Linked DNA regions of Eleftheria terrae. The protein of the gene in region 1 binds, or shares a complex with, the protein of each later gene. Links are inferred from orthologs where the notes say so. Each region holds a gene or a part of one and is shown on either strand. Other genes may lie near its edges.

What was found.
Region 2: the proteins of N7L95_RS21000 (region 1) and smc are in contact, whole or in part, in a crystal structure (PDB 3ZGX), measured with the Bacillus subtilis proteins. The link is inferred for Eleftheria terrae from one-to-one orthologs.

What each region holds. Positions count from the first base shown.
Region 1 is NZ_CP106951.1:4,712,447-4,719,330, reverse strand. The notes cover bases 2,477-5,243. They hold N7L95_RS21000 (segregation and condensation protein A), read left to right. Parts: upstream 2,477-3,325; coding sequence 3,326-4,162; downstream 4,163-5,243. Other genes in these bases: panC (pantoate--beta-alanine ligase), read left to right, coding at 5,134-5,243; panB (3-methyl-2-oxobutanoate hydroxymethyltransferase), read left to right, coding at 4,277-5,122; N7L95_RS21005 (DUF3460 family protein), read left to right, coding at 2,956-3,165; N7L95_RS21010 (outer membrane protein assembly factor BamE), read right to left, coding at 2,477-2,831. In the rest of the region: N7L95_RS21025 (CYTH domain-containing protein), read right to left, coding at 1-464; N7L95_RS21020 (hypothetical protein), read left to right, coding at 717-1,172; N7L95_RS21015 (NlpC/P60 family protein), read left to right, coding at 1,195-1,887; more of N7L95_RS21010, read right to left, coding at 2,334-2,476; more of panC, read left to right, coding at 5,244-5,973; N7L95_RS20985 (Gfo/Idh/MocA family protein), read left to right, coding at 6,180-6,884. UniProt on the Bacillus subtilis protein: Participates in chromosomal partition during cell division. May act via the formation of a condensin-like complex containing Smc and ScpB that pull DNA away from mid-cell into both cell halves.
Region 2 is NZ_CP106951.1:424,511-432,660, reverse strand. The notes cover bases 4,118-8,150. They hold smc (chromosome segregation protein SMC), read right to left. Parts: upstream 7,834-8,150; coding sequence 4,318-7,833; downstream 4,118-4,317. Other genes in these bases: queF (preQ(1) synthase), read left to right, coding at 8,087-8,150; N7L95_RS02260 (cell division protein ZipA C-terminal FtsZ-binding domain-containing protein), read right to left, coding at 4,118-4,292. In the rest of the region: N7L95_RS02275 (hypothetical protein), read right to left, coding at 1-918; N7L95_RS02270 (HD domain-containing protein), read right to left, coding at 1,367-2,131; N7L95_RS02265 (GlxA family transcriptional regulator), read left to right, coding at 2,228-3,178; more of N7L95_RS02260, read right to left, coding at 3,216-4,117. UniProt on the Bacillus subtilis protein: Required for chromosome condensation and partitioning.

The DNA.
Region 1 (6,884 bases):
ACCGCCAACACCCGTCCGCCCGAGCGGATCTCGCCACGGTCCAGCGCCAGCTCGACGCGGCCTTCCGCCACGGTGGCCCCGACGGTGAGCCGCTCCATCTCGGTGACATAGGCGGCCTGCAGTGGCTGGCCCGCCGCCTGCAGCACGGCCCGTAGCCGTTCGCCGGCCGGGGTCCCGTCATGCAGCGACAGATCGGCCTCTACCCCATCGGCCCCGAGGCGCGGCACGTTGTGCTCGAGCCGCGTCAGGCCATCGGCCGCCATGGCTTTGAGGGTTTGCACCTGCTGCTCGCCTTCGCGCCGCAGCCGCAGTGCAATGCCGGCTTGTGCCAGATGGCGGCCGGGGGTGTCGAAATACACCGCACGCAGCAGGATGAAGCTGCCGCCCGGGGCGTCGCCAAGCGACGCCGCCAATGCGGCCCACCGGTCATGCGGCACCTGGTACTTCAACTCGAATTCCTGCATGCGCCTGGCGCCCTCCTGTGAAGATTATCCGCCCCTTGATTGCAGGGGAGCCGTCGGAGCGGGGTGGTCAACCGCGCCGGAACTTGGCACAGTCCTTTCGTTGAGCGACTGCAAGCGCACACTCTCAATGGATGACTGGGACGCACTGGATGACTGCCCCCTGCGCGACCGCTTCTGCAATGGCCACTGGCCGGGCCGGAATGACACCGCCCCACCGCTGGCGCCTCTTTGAATGCCAGAGGGAGAACTCAATTGAACCATCGCATCACTCGGACGATGCCTCGATGCGCTGCTGCACTCGCGGCGCTCTCCGCGGGCTGCATCGCCATGGCGGCGCCCCCACCCGCCGCTCCCTGCCCCGAAAGCGCGCAGGACTATTGGAAGACGTTTCGCGCGGCGGCGATGAGAGGCGATCTAAACGTCGTCGCGGATCTCACTAGATTTCCACTCGAGATCATCGGCCAGCTCGATGACAGCGAGGTTCATCACATCGCGCGCAATCAGCTGGGAAGGTGGTGGCCCCAGCTGATGAAGGCGGATCCGGGCCATGAGTTCGTTCCGAGCACGATGAGGATCTTCGTCAAGGCGCACCCCCGCTTGCTTGACTCGTTCTGCACGCCCGAGGGACGCCAGTTCAGCGTCGCCAACTGGACCTTCTTGAAGCAAGCCGAAGGGTGGCGCTTCGTCACCGCTTCCGTCGACGAGTAGGCCAAGAACAGGGAGAACGGTAATGAAGATCACACGCATCAATGACACCGGTCCAGACGTGACCCAGCTGCAATTGCTGCTCAACGGAGCTCTACCGTTTCGGCCCGCACTGAAAGTCGATGGGCATTTCGGCTTGCGCACTCAGCAAGCAGTGGTGGCGTATCAGCGGCTCAAGGGGCTGGATCCCGATGGCAGGGTGGGGCCACTGACAAGAACTGCGCTGGGCCTCAGGGCAGTCCAAGCGCCTCCCTCGATGCGATCAGTTCTCGCCGACTCCTCGCCCTATTTGAGGGTGGCGGTGGCCGAGGTTGGCGTCAGACAGCAGCAGGAGGCTGGCCTGCACAACCCACGCATCCTGGAATACCACAAAACAACTTCGTATAAGGCAGCGGATGACGAGACCGCTTGGTGCTCGTCATTCGTGAACTGGGTGGTACAGCAAGCGGGTAGCCATGGAACCGGCAGCGCGGCAGCGAAAAGTTGGCTGAACTGGGGAACGTCGGTCCCTGAACCGGTGGCAGGAGATATTGTGGTTCTCAAGAAGAAGACCTCCGGCCATAGCCAGGCAACCGGATCTACTTCGGGCTACCACGTCGGCTTCTTCTTGTCGAAGACCGCCACCCATGTGCATGTTCTCGGCGGAAATCAGAGTCGGCGAGTGAAAGAGTCATCGTTTCCGTTGAGCGACTACGAAGTGAAAGGCTACCGCCGCTGATTCGCGTACAGGCGCGATCTTCCATTCCCGCATCGTCGAGTCTCACCAGACCATGCCGTACCGAGCGACCGATGACGAGACGGCCTGGTGCTCGTGATTCGTGAACTGGGTGGTGCAGCAAGCAGGCGGGCAGGGAACAAAAAGCGCGACGGCCAAGAGCTGGCTCCACTGGGGAACTGCGGTGGACGCCCCGAGGGCCGGCGACATCGTGGTTCTCAAGAAGAAAACCGCTGGCCATACCCGGAAAACAGGATCGACTTCCGGCTACCACGTCGGCTTCTTCATTGCGAAGACGCCGACCTTCGTCCGTGTTTTCGGTGGCAACCAGGATCGGCGTGTGAAAGAGTCGGCGTTTCCGCTCAGCGACTACGAGGTGAAGGGGTACCGTCGCCAAAAGCGACCGGATCGGCAGGCAGGACGGCGCGTCGAGCTGCAGCCGCCCCTCCTCACGCCCCGCCCTGCGTCTCCCGCGGATCGATCTGGCTCGCCGTATCGATCACCCGCCCCTGCGGATCGAAAACAACGCTGAACACCCGGTTCTCGTTGCCGTCCAGGTAGCGCCAGTCCCAGACTTCCTCGTCCTTCAGCGGAAAGGACTGCATCTTGCCAGGCCGGCCGAGCAGGCGACGCACCTGGGCCTTGTCCAGGCCCGGGGTGACCTGGGCGAATACCGCCGGCTGCAGCACCTGGCGCAAGGCGCTCATGCGGCCGTCCGGGCCGATGGTGATCATGTAGTTGCGCTGCCCCTCGGGCTGGCGCGGGTACTCCAGCGTGCGGCTGCCGTCCTCGTCGGCATACACGGCATCGGGCTCGCCGAATTGCGCCCGCACATCGGCCTCGGTGGCCACCCCCTCCTCCAGCTTGCCGACCCGCTGCGCGTCGCAGCCGGCCAACCACAACAGTGCGCCACATATCACGAGCGCAGGCAGCAGGAATGTGCGCATCGCCGTCCCCCGGTAAAATCGTTGGCGCCATTTCACCACCGCAGGCGCCCGGCGTGTGCCGAGCCTGCCAAAGTTCCGAAATGGTCCCTCCCTGACTCTGCCGCGGAGCACCCGCCGCCCGACCATGCCGCTGTTCTGGAAACCCTACAAGTCCGACATCACGCAGTTCATCGACGAGCTGAAGGCCAAGAACCCCACGCTCGAGCAGGAGCAGCGCGAAGGCCGCTCGCTGCTGTGGGACCGCAACCTCGACCGCCAGGCGCAGTCCGAATACCAGGCGGCCCGCGTCGCCCAGCAAGCCTACGTCTACCAGACCAAGGGCTCCTCCGACTGAACCGCGTCCGCCGCCGCGCCGCCTTGCCACCGCCGCCATCGGGCCCGCCTGCCGAGGGAATACCTTTGCCTTCCGCCCTGCCCCTGATGCCCCCGCGGCGCCGGCCGCTCCCCCCGCAGGGCGCCTGCCGCCCTGCGCTGCCGACGTGAACGACGACACCCTGGCCCCCGACCTGCCGGAGTCGGCCGCGGCCGAGTTGCGCCCGGACGCCGACGACCCGGTCGCCGTGGCGCGCCTGTACGGCTCGCCGCTGTTCCAGATGCCGCTGGATCTCTACATCCCGCCCGATGCGCTGGAAGTGATCCTGGAGGCCTTCGAGGGGCCGCTGGACCTGCTGCTCTACCTGATCCGCAAGCAGAACTTCAACATCCTCGACATCCCGCTGGCCGAGGTGACCCGCCAGTACCTGAGCTATGTGGACCAGATCCGCAGCAGCAACCTGGAGCTCGCCTCGGAATACCTGCTGATGGCCGCCATGCTGATCGAGATCAAGTCGCGCATGCTGCTGCCGCCCAAGAAGACCGAGGAAGGCCAGGAACCGGAAGACCCGCGCGCCGAACTGGTGCGCCGCCTGCTCGAATACGAGCAGATCAAGCTGGCCGCCGCCGGGCTCGATCGCCTGCCGGTGCTGGGGCGCGATTTCATGCGGGCCCAGGTCCACATCGAGCAGTCTCTCAAGCCCCGCTTCCCGGACGTGAGCCTCGACGAGCTGCGCGACGCCTGGCTCGACATCCTCAAGCGCGCCAAGCTGACGCAGCACCACAAGATCACCCGCGAGGAGCTGTCGGTGCGGGAGCACATGAGCATGGTGCTGCGCACGCTGCAGGGCCGGCGCTTCGTCGAGTTCCAGGACCTGTTCGACCCCACCCGCGGGCCGCAGGTGCTGGTGGTGACCTTCATCGCCATGCTGGAGCTGGCGCGCGAGCGGCTGCTGGAGATCACCCAGGCCGAGGCCTTCGCGCCCATCTACGTGAGGCTGTCCTACCAGCCGGCCTGAGCGGCCAGCCCGGCAGCGACTAGACGCACGTTTCTAACCCGTGTCTTGTGCGCTGCCGCAAGCCCCGGCGCCGGTCGCTAGAATCCGCCCACTTTCCTCGACTGTGAGGCGCCCATGAGCAGCCACGCAAGCCCCGACGATTCGCCTTCCACCGCCGCGCGCAAGCCGGTCACCCTGCACCGCCTGCGCGAAATGCACGCCGCTGGCGAGAAGATCGCCATGCTGACTGTCTATGACAGCAGCTTCGCCCGCCTGCTCGACGAGGCGGGCGTCGACTGTCTGCTGGTCGGCGACTCGCTCGGCATGGTGCTGCAGGGCCAGTCGAGCACCCTGCCGGTGACGCTGGAGGAAGTGGCCTACCACACCCGCAGCGTCGCCCGCGGCAACCGCACCGCCTGGCTGATTGCCGACCTGCCCTTCGGCAGCTACCAGGAGTCACGCGAGCAGGCCCTGCGCAGCTCGGTGCAGCTGATGCAGGCCGGGGCCCACATGGTCAAGCTCGAAGGCGGCGGCTGGAGCGCCGAGACGGTGCGCTTCCTGGTGGAGCGCGGCATCCCGGTCTGCGCCCACCTGGGCCTCACGCCGCAGAGCGTGCATGCACTGGGTGGCTACCGCATCCAGGGCCGCGACGAGTCCAGCGCGATGACGCTCAAGCGGCATGCCGGCGAGCTGGCCGATGCCGGCGCCGCGATGATGGTGCTGGAGCTGGTGCCTTCGACACTGGCTGCCGAAGTGGCCGCGCTGAACCCCGGCCTGATGACCATCGGCATCGGCGCCGGCCCGCAGTGCGCCGGCCAGGTGCTGGTGCTGCACGACATGCTGCACGTCACCCGCGGCAAGCTGCCGCGCTTCGTGCGCAACTTCATGGCCGACGCCGACGGCATCGACGGCGCGGTGCGCTCGTATGTGCGGGACGTCAAGAACGGCCGTTTCCCGGATCCGCAACTGCACACGTACTGAGCCCTTTCCCCATGCGCATCGTCCATACCATCACCGAGCTGCGCCAGGCGCTGGCCGGCGCCACCAAGACGGCCTTCGTGCCCACGATGGGCAACCTGCACGAGGGCCACCTCTCGCTGGTGAAGCTGGCCCGTGAACGCGGCGGCCCGGTGGTCGCCAGCGTGTTCGTCAACCGCCTGCAGTTCGCGCCCCACGAGGACTTCGACCGTTACCCGCGCACCTTCGAGCGCGACTGCGACCTGCTGCGCAGCGTCGGCTGCAACGTCGTGTTCGCCCCGTCCGAGGACGAGCTGTATCCCGAGCCGCAGGTGTTCCGCATCCAGCCGCCGCCGGAGTTGGGCGACATCCTCGAAGGCCACTTCCGGCCCGGCTTCTTCACCGGCGTCAGCACCGTGGTGCTGAAGCTCTTCAACTGCGTGCAGCCGCGCGTCGCGGTGTTCGGCAAGAAGGACTACCAGCAGCTGATGGTGGTGCGCCGCATGGTGCAGCAGCTGGCGCTGCCGACCGAGATCGTCGCCGGCGAAACCACCCGCGCCGAAGACGGCCTGGCGCTGTCCTCCCGCAACGGCTACCTGAGCGAGTCCGAGCGCGCCGAGGCAGTGCAGCTGGCCATGTCGCTCAAGCACATCCAGCTGTCGATGCGCAACGGCCATCCCGATCCGGCGGCACTCGAGCAGGAGGTGATGGACAACCTGCGCCAGCGCGGCTGGGTGCCCGACTATGTGGCCATCCGCCGGCGCGTCGACCTCGGCGTGCCCAGCGCCGAGCAGCGCGCGGCCGGCGAGCCGCTGGTGGTGCTGGCCGCGGCCAAGCTGGGCAACACCCGCCTGATCGACAACATGGAAATCTGAACGGCCGGGGGAGGCTGCGCACCACGCGCAGCTGCCACCTGCGCCTCCTGCAGCCCGGCGCCCCGCCGGCTCCCCAGCGTGCGCCGCCCCGGCGCCGCGCGATCCCGCCCCTCGGCCCTGCCGGCCAGCCCCGCCTCGTGCAGCGGCACAGGCCTTGCCGGCAAGCACGCGGGCCCGCCCCGGGCTCGCCCTGTAGGAGATCGCGAATGCAAGACCGATGCCCTCCCGCGCCAGCACCCCAGGAAGAGCAGCGCCGGCGTTTCCTGCGCCGCATGGCCGGTGGCAGCCTGGTGCCCTGGCTGCCGGCGGCGGCGCTGGCCGCCTCACCGGACGACACCGCGCGCATCGCGCTGCCGCCCTCGCAGGCACCGAGCGAAGTGCCTGAAAAACCGTCCGAACTGGGAGACCCGCCGGCGCAGCGGGTCGGCTTTGCGGTGGTCGGCCTGGGCCGCCTGAGCCTGGACGAGATCCTGCCGGCCTTCGGCCAGACCCGCCACTGCAAGGCGGTGGCGCTGGTCAGCGGCGACCGGGCCAAGGCGCAGAAAGTGGCCCGGCATTACGGCATCGCGGAAACCGCGATCTATGACTACCAGGGCTTCGACCGGCTGGCCGACAACCCGGCGGTGCAGGTGGTCTACATCGTGCTGCCCAACGGCCTGCACGCCGAATACACCGTGCGCGCTGCCCGGGCCGGCAAGCATGTGCTGTGCGAGAAACCAATGGCCAACAGCGTGGCGGAATGCCGCCAGATGATCGACGCCTGCAGCCGGGCGGCACGCCAGCTGATGGTGGCCTACCGCAGCCAGTACGAGCCGAACAACCGCTTGCTGCAGCGCTGGGTGCAGGAGAAGCACCTGGGCCGCCTGAAGGAATTCATCTCCACCAATGCCATCCACCTGGGCGACCCCGGG
Region 2 (8,150 bases), 4.3 Mb from region 1 along the record:
GTCGATGCCATGGCTCTCGGCATAGCCGGGAACGACCGGCTTGCCGTCCTTGTACTTCAGGCAGCCGTGCACATAGATCGTGTCCTGCACCTTGTCGGCGTTCCAGTAGGTGAAGTGCTTCACCTTGCCTTCGTAGTACTGCTGCGGCGGGCTGCCTTTCAGGCTGGCCTCCCCCTCCTGCACCCAGCGGCCGCGCGATTCGTCGAACCACCACAGCGGAATCGTCGGCTCGGGCGTGGTCGAACGCGTGGAGAGCGGGATGCGCAGGGTCGCCTCCTGCCCGGCCTTGAGGTTGACCCGACGGCCGTCGGCGTCGCGCAGGCGCACCTGCACCGCGCCGAAGCTCTCGATGCGCTGGCCGGCATCGGTGGTGTAGTCGCCCGGCATGCTGCCCGGGTCGTTGGCCGGATTCAGCGGTGTCAGGTCCACCGTGACGCGCCCGCGCGGCGCGCCGCCGCCCACCACTTCCAGGCTGTTGGCCGGCAGGTCCACCCGGGCGGTGCTGCCCGGCATGGTGACCACACCCGGCTGACCGGCGTCGATGGTGGCGCTGGCGCCCACCCGCACCAGCCTCACTTCACCGCGGCTGCGCTGGCCGGCGCTCAGGTCCAGGGCCAGGAAGCCATCGGCATAGCCGGCCTTCTCCACCTTGAAGACGCGCCGCCCACCGGCCGGCACGCCGTCCACCGTGAAGCGCCCGTTGGCGTCGGTGCGGACATCGACACCTTCGGTGGTGACACGTGCGTCGGTCAGCGCGGCCGACGTATCGCTGGCCACGGCCAGGCCCGACACGCTCGCGGTGGCCGGCTTTTCACCACCGTCGTCACCACCACCGCCACCGCCGCCACAAGCGGCCAGGGCCAGGACAAGAGCGGCGGCCTTGGCACCAGCCAGCCATCGCAGCAAGCGATCATTCACGGGAAACTCCCTTCAAGGATGGAGGTACTGCGGCCAGGGCGGCACCAGGCACACCTTCGCAGCGCAAAACCACGGGGCTCTGCGGCCCCTGGCGCGGCGAAGTGTAAAAGCCGCCGCTGCAGGCCCCAGCCAGTCCCTGGGCCCCTAAGTGAGGGAACTTTGCAACAAACGGTTAATGTTGCCCGGCCCAGCGGCCGCAGTGGCGCCTGCGGCCGGCGAGGCACCGCGCCGCCACCCGCGGGGCGTGCTCCGGGGCGTGCCGGGCGTGCCCGGCGTGCCCGACGTGCCCGACGTGCCCGGCGTGCCCGGGCCTGCCGCCGCACCGTGCCGGCCATGCGCCATGGCTGCCGCGACGACCGCATGTGACCGCTGCATGCCGTGGCGGCGTGCCGCGGGCGTCTGCCGTGGCCGCCAGCAGAACGGCCTGCCAGGGTGGATCCGGGGCCGGTCACTCGTCGAAGGGGGCCTGGCGCACCAGGTCGATGAAACCGAAGCGGTGCACCCACAGGCCAATGCGGGTGTGCGGGGCGGCGTCGGCCTGGTGCTGCAGGCAGGGGCACAAGGCCGCCTTCATCTGCAGGCGCGGATGCCGCTGCAGCACCGCCTGGCGCAATGGGTTCGGCACTTCCCGATGGCGGCGGCCGATCACGTCCAGCGCCGCGCCGGCCTGCACCAGGTGGGCCTCCACCCCGCACTCCACCGGCACACGGGGGTTGAGGTGCAGGCTGATGGCCTCCGCAACGCAAGCCGCCTGCACCGGGCTGGCGCCCGCCTGGCGCATCAGCGCCTCGGCTGCCGCCGCTCCCCGCACCGCGAAGCAGCGCCGGGCCGGCTCGGCATGCGCTTCGGTCAGGCCCAGGTCGTGCAGCAGGGCGGCGGCGAAGAACAGACTGCGGTCGGGCTTCAGGCCCTGGTTCAGGGCCAGCAGGCTGCCCCAGGCATAGGTGCGCCAGGCATGCTCCGTCAGCCAGCGTGGCTGCACGGCCTCGGCGGCCGCCAGGGCGGCACGGGCCAGCTTGTCATGGGGCGGCGCAATGTGCCGCAGGGCGTCCGCGTCGAGCTCCAGCAGGCCCGGCGCCGGTGGCGTCAGCCTGCCGCGGCGCCATTGCTTCAACCGCGCCGCCATCGCGCCAAGCAGCAATCCCCAGCGCTCGCGCGGGCTGAGCACCCCGCCGCCGGCCTGCGCCCATTCCCATCCACCCATGCTGTTCATGACATCCTCCTTGTGTGGCCATGGGCGTCAGTGTGCAAATCGACAAAGCCGCCGGCGAGTGGCAGGATCGACGTTCAACGCACCATTCTTGACAACATGCAAGTGGCCGTCCTCGTGCTCCCCCAGGTGATGGACAGCAGCCTCTCGATCACGCTGGACGTGATCTCGGCCGCCAACCAGCTGGCCGGGTACCAGGGCCGGGCAGCGCCCTTCAGCGTGGTGACCGCCGGCCTCGGCCGCCGCGTGCAGGCGGGCTCGGGCTTGCACATCGGTGGACTGACGCCCTTGCGCGCGCTTGGCGTGCCGGCGCTGGTGGTGGTGCCCGGCGCACGGCTGGCCCTGCCGGCACAGCTCGATGCCTGGCTGGCCAGCCCGCCGCTGCGCCGCGCCATTGGCTGGCTGCGGCAACAGGCTGAGCAGGGAGCCGCGGTGGCGGCCTCCTGCGCCGGCACCTTCGTGCTGGCGGAGGCCGGGCTGCTGCAGGGCCGCACCGCCACCACCACCTGGTGGCTGGCCCCGCACTTCCGGCAGCGTTACCCCGGCGTCGAACTCGACATGCAGCAAATGGTGGTGGGCGATGCACAGGTGCGCTGCGGCGGTGCCGCCTTCAGCCAGGCGGACCTGATGCTGGAGCTGGTGGCCAGCCATGCCGGGCCGGCACTTGCGCAGGACTGCGCCCGTTACCTGATGCTCGACCGGCGCAGCAGCCAGATGCGCTACGCCATCCCCGGCCATCTGGCACGCCAGCATCCGGTCATCGGCGAGGCGGAACGCTGGATCCGGCAGCGCCTGCACCAGCCCATCCACATCGGCGAGCTGGCCGCCGCGCTGCACCTGACACCGCGCACGCTGGCCCGCCGCTTCGACAGCAGCCTGGGCATGAGCCCGCTGCGGTTCGTGCAGCGGCTGCGGGTCGAACAGGCCCGGCACCTGATCGACACCGCCCGGCTGCCGCTGCAAACCGTCGCAGAGCGGGTGGGCTATGCCGACGCGGCGACGCTGCGCCGGCTGCTCTTGCGCGAGTCAGGCAGCGCCCGGCGGCCTTGAGGCAGGCAAGAAGGGCGAAGCCGCAGGCCGGCGGCGCTCAGCTGAACACGCGCCGCGCGGCCGGCGAACCGGCTGGCAGGCCCCGCTCCTCCAGGGTGCGGTACAGCTGCTGCAGCTCGCGGCCGATGTTCTCGAAGCCGGCCGCGCTGAGCGGCTGGTGGTTGTCGTCCACCACCGCCGCCTCCATGCCCAGCGCCAGCGCCTGCGCGCTGGCCTGCCAAGCCTCGAAGGGGGCCTCCGAAGGCGCGGTCTGCGGCACATCGAAGGACAGCGTCACATTCCGCACCGCCACCAGGTTGGGGTCCTCGGCGAAGGCCGCCTGAGGGTCGAACTGCAGCGTCAGCACCGGCGGTGCCCCCTCTTCCCGCGCCGGCAGCACCAGCCGCCCAGGCACCACGCCCGGCACGAAGCCGTGCCGGGTGGCGTGCTGCTGGATGTAGGACACCGTCCAGGCGGCACCGCGCGCCCGCAGGTGGCAGGCCAGCTGCGCGTCGTGCTGCCCGGCGAACTGGTCCAGCTCGCGGGCGCGGGCCACCTCGTCGAGCATGTCGGGAAAGTCGGCCGACGCGCCAAGGCCATCGGCAAAGGCCTGCACCTTCTGCACGAACTCCGAGTACTCGATCTCGTTGAGCGCGCCGGTGCGGTTGGCCAGTTGCACGCCGGCCTGGAACTCGCGGTAGGTGTGCCCCGGCTGCGGAGCCTCCCATTCGCCGGTGGCCTCGTTCAGCCCTTCGATGAAGAACGGCTTGCTGCCGGCACGCCGGGTGGGTGGCAGGTGGGCCAGCACGTTGTCGCCGCTGACGCGGTTGTCGACCACCAGCGAGGCCATCGCGTCGATCAGCGGGTCGAGCCGCACGCCGTGCTGCCGGCGTACCGGCAGCGCGGGGATCAGCGGCGGGATGGACGGGTGCTCGTCCCTCCCCGCGTCCTCCGGCTGCGGCCCGGCGGGCTGGCCCACGTCGAAGGTCGGCTCGATGGCCGGCGGCGCTTCCTTGGGCGAGCGCACCAGCGGCTGCCGGCCGCCGGCCTTGCGCGACTGCCAGGCGCCGTGCGCCACCACCCCGGCGAGCACCAGCCCGCCCAGAACGGCCAATGCCACTTGCAAGCTGCTCATCGGGTGCTCGCTCTTTCCTTGTTGCTCATGCCGCCTCGGCCATGCCGAGCGCGGATTCCATGTCGACCGCGACGATGCGCGAGACACCCTGCTCCTGCATGGTCACGCCGATCAGCTGTTCGGCCATCTCCATCGCGATCTTGTTGTGCGAGATGAAGAGGAACTGCGTGCCGCTGGACATGCTCTTGACCAGGTTGGCATAGCGCTCGGTGTTGGCATCGTCCAGCGGTGCGTCCACCTCGTCCAGCAGGCAGAACGGCGCCGGATTGAGCTGGAAGATGGCGAACACCAGCGCGATGGCCGTCAAGGCCTTCTCGCCGCCGGACAGCAGGTGGATGGTGCTGTTCTTCTTGCCCGGCGGCTGCGCCATCACCTGCACGCCGGCATCCAGGATTTCATCGCCCGTCATCATGAGCCGGGCCGTGCCGCCGCCGAACAGCGAGGGGAACATGCGGCCGAAGTGCTCGTTGACGAAGTCGAAGGTCTTCTTCAGCAGGTCGCGCGTCTCCAGGTCGATCTTGTAGATCGCGTCTTCCAGCGTGGTGATGGCCTCGTTCAGGTCGGCCGACTGCGCATCGAGGAAGCTCTTGCGCTCGCGCGCGGCGGTCAGCTCGTCGAGCGCCGCAAGGTTGACGGCGCCAAGCGCAGCGATGTCGCGGTTGATGCGATCGATCTCGCCTTGCAGGCCGTAGAGCTTGACGCCGCCGTCCTCGATGCTGCGCGCCAGCGCCTCCAGGTCCACCCCGGCGGCCGTCAGCTGCTCCATGAACTGCGCGCCACCGAGCGACGCGGCCTGCTGCTCCAGCTGCAGCTTGGTGATGCGATCGCGCAGCGGCTGCTGGCTGCGCTCGAACTCCATGCGTTGCTCCTCGGCCCGGCGCAGCCGCAGCGAGAGATCGTCGTACTCGCTGCGCTTGGCGGCGAGCGCCACCTCGCGCTCCATCTTCAGCGCCAGCGCCTCCTGCAGCCCGGCCTGCGCCGCCTGGTCGTTGAAGCTGTCCAGCTCCGACTGCAGCTGTGCGGCGCTCTGCTCGTTGGTGGCGATCTGCTGGGCCGCGGTCTCGATCGAGCGCTGCAGCTCGCCGCGGCGCGCGGCCAGGGCGCGGGCCGAGAACTGTGCCTCCTGCGCCTCGCGCTCCAGCGAGCGCAGCTGCTCGCGGGCCTGCGCCAGCCGGCGCTCGGCCTGGATCACCGCCTCCTCCAGCTCGGCATGGCGCTCCTGCTCGGTCGCCAGGGCCAGGTCGAGTTCCTCGAAGCGGGCCTCGCCGGTGGCGCGGCGCTCGTTCAGCTCTTCCAGCTGGGCGTCGATCTCGCTCAGCTCTTCCTGGATCTGGCCGCGGCGCGCGCCGGCCTGCTCGGCCTGCTGCGTGAGCCTCAGCACCTCGACCTGCAGCTGGTGGTTGCGCCCCTGCAGCTCGGCCGCCTCGCGGCGAGCCGCGGCCAGCCGTTGCGAGGCGTCGGTATAGGCGGCTTCGGCACGCACCAGGGCCGTGCGCGAGTCTTCGGCGATGAGCGCCTGCGCCCTCACCTGGCGTTCCAGGTTCTCGATCTCCTGGGCCCGCTGCAGCATGCCGGCCTGCTCCGAATCAGGCGCATAGAAGCTCACCGCGAACTGCGACACCGCATGGCCTTCGCGGGTCATGATGACCTCGCCATGCGTGAGCTTGCCGCGCTCGGCCAGTGCCTGCTCCAGCGAGGCGGCGGTGTAGACGCCTTCCAGCCAGTCGTTGAGCAGCGCCTTCAGCCCGGCGTCACCCAGCCGCAGCATCTCGGACAGCCGGGCCAGCGTCTGGTGGCTGTTGGTGATGCCGGCGGCGGGCGGCGTGTAGAAGGCCAGCTTGGCCGGCGGCGGGTCGCCAGCGAAGGCGCGCACGGTGTCGATGCGGCCCACCTCCAGCGCGTTCATCCGCTCGCGCAGCGCCGACTCCAGCGCGGTTTCCCAGCCGGGCTCGATGTGCACGCGGGTCCACAGGCCCTGCAGGCCTTCCAGCCCGTGCTTGGCCAGCCAGGGCTTGAGCTTGCCTTCGGTCTGCACCTTCTCCTGCAATGCGCGCAGCGCTTCGAGCCGCGCTGCCAGGTCGGCCTGCTTGGCCGACTCGGCATTGACCTGCTCCTGCTTGCGGCGGCGGTCATCGTCGAGCTGGGGCACCTGCTCGGTCAGCTCGTGCAGGCGTTCCTCGGCAATGGCCTGCGCCTCCGAGGCCTGCTCGTGCTGCCGGCTCAGCTCGGCCAGCCGGCCTTCGTCCGGCGCCGCCAGGCCCTTGCTCTCGGTCACCAGCCGCTCGCGGCGCAGGTTGAACTGGCGCGACTGCTCATCCACGCTGCGCGACTCGGCCGCCAGCAACTGGATCTGCTGCTGCACGCCGGCCGCCACCGTGCGCTGCTGGTTGGCCTTCTGGCTGGCAGCCCGCACCGCATCGTCATGGTTGGGCAGGTTGGCCGACTCTTCCTCCGCCTGGGCGGCGAGGATCTCGGAGCGCTCCTCGGCCACCGCGATCTGCTCGGCGATGGTCTCCAGCTCGGCCTCGGCCTGCGCCCGCCGCGCGGCCCACTGCTCGTTCTGGGCGCGCAACTCGGCCAGGCGCTGCTGCACCCGCTGCCGGCCTTCGACCACGTAGCGAATGCGCTCCTCCAGCCGGCTCACCTCCAGGCTGGCCTCGGCCAGCGCGCCCTGGGCGGCATGCAGCTCGTCGCTGGCCTGGTAGTGGGCCTGCCGGATGGTCTCCAGCTCGGCCTCCACATGGCGCAGCTCGGCCAGCCGCGACTCGAGCGCATTGGTGGCCTCCAGCACCTCCTTGCGCACCCGCTCTTCCTCGCTGGCGGCATCGCGGTGCTTCAGGAACCACAGCTGGTGCAGCTTCAGCGTGCCCTGCTCCTGCAGGTGGCGGTAGCGCGCGGCAACCTCGGCCTGGCGTTCGAGCTTCTCCAGGTTGGCGTTCAGCTCGCGCAGGATGTCCTCGACCCGGGTCAGATTCTCGCGCGTGTCCTTCAGCCGGTTCTCGGTCTCGCGCCGGCGTTCCTTGTACTTGGAGACGCCGGCCGCCTCTTCGAGGAACATGCGCAGTTCCTCGGGCTTGGACTCGATGATGCGGCTGATGGTGCCCTGGCCGATGATGGCGTAGGCCCGCGGGCCCAGGCCGGTGCCGAGGAAGACGTCCTGCACGTCGCGCCTGCGCACCGGCTGGTTGTTGATGAAGTAGCTGGACGTGCCGTCGCGCGTCAGCACGCGCTTCACGGCGATCTCGGCGAACTGGTTCCACTGCCCGCCGGCCCGCGCGTCCTCGTTGCTGAAGACCAGCTCCACGCTGGCCCGGCTCGACGGCTTGCGGTTGCCCGAGCCGTTGAAGATCACGTCCTGCATGGACTCGCCGCGCAGCTCCGAGGCCTTGGACTCGCCCAGCACCCAGCGCACCGCATCCATGATGTTGGACTTGCCACAGCCGTTGGGCCCCACCACGCCGACCAGTTGCCCTGGCAGCTGGAAATGGGTCGGCTCGGCAAACGACTTGAAGCCGGACAGCTTGATGGAATTCAGGCGCATGAATGGCGGGAGCCGGTCGGATGCAGGCCGCCCGGGCCTCGGGCGGCTTTCATAAGTGTTTGATTTTCCTCGGGATTCCGGTATCCCGGCGAGGCTCAACCGAGGCGGGATGATACCATCGGCCTCTATCTAGAACAGAAGCTCCCTCATGTCCAAGAAAGCCGCCAAGACCAGCTCCAAAGACTCCGCCAAGGCTGCCGCGAAAGCCGCTGCCGCGCTCGAAGCCGGTACGCCCGCGCCGCAGCAGCGCCCGATGCCGCCCAACCCGCCGTCGGCCCCGTCCAAAGAGCTGCATGTGTTCGACAACCCGGCGCCGC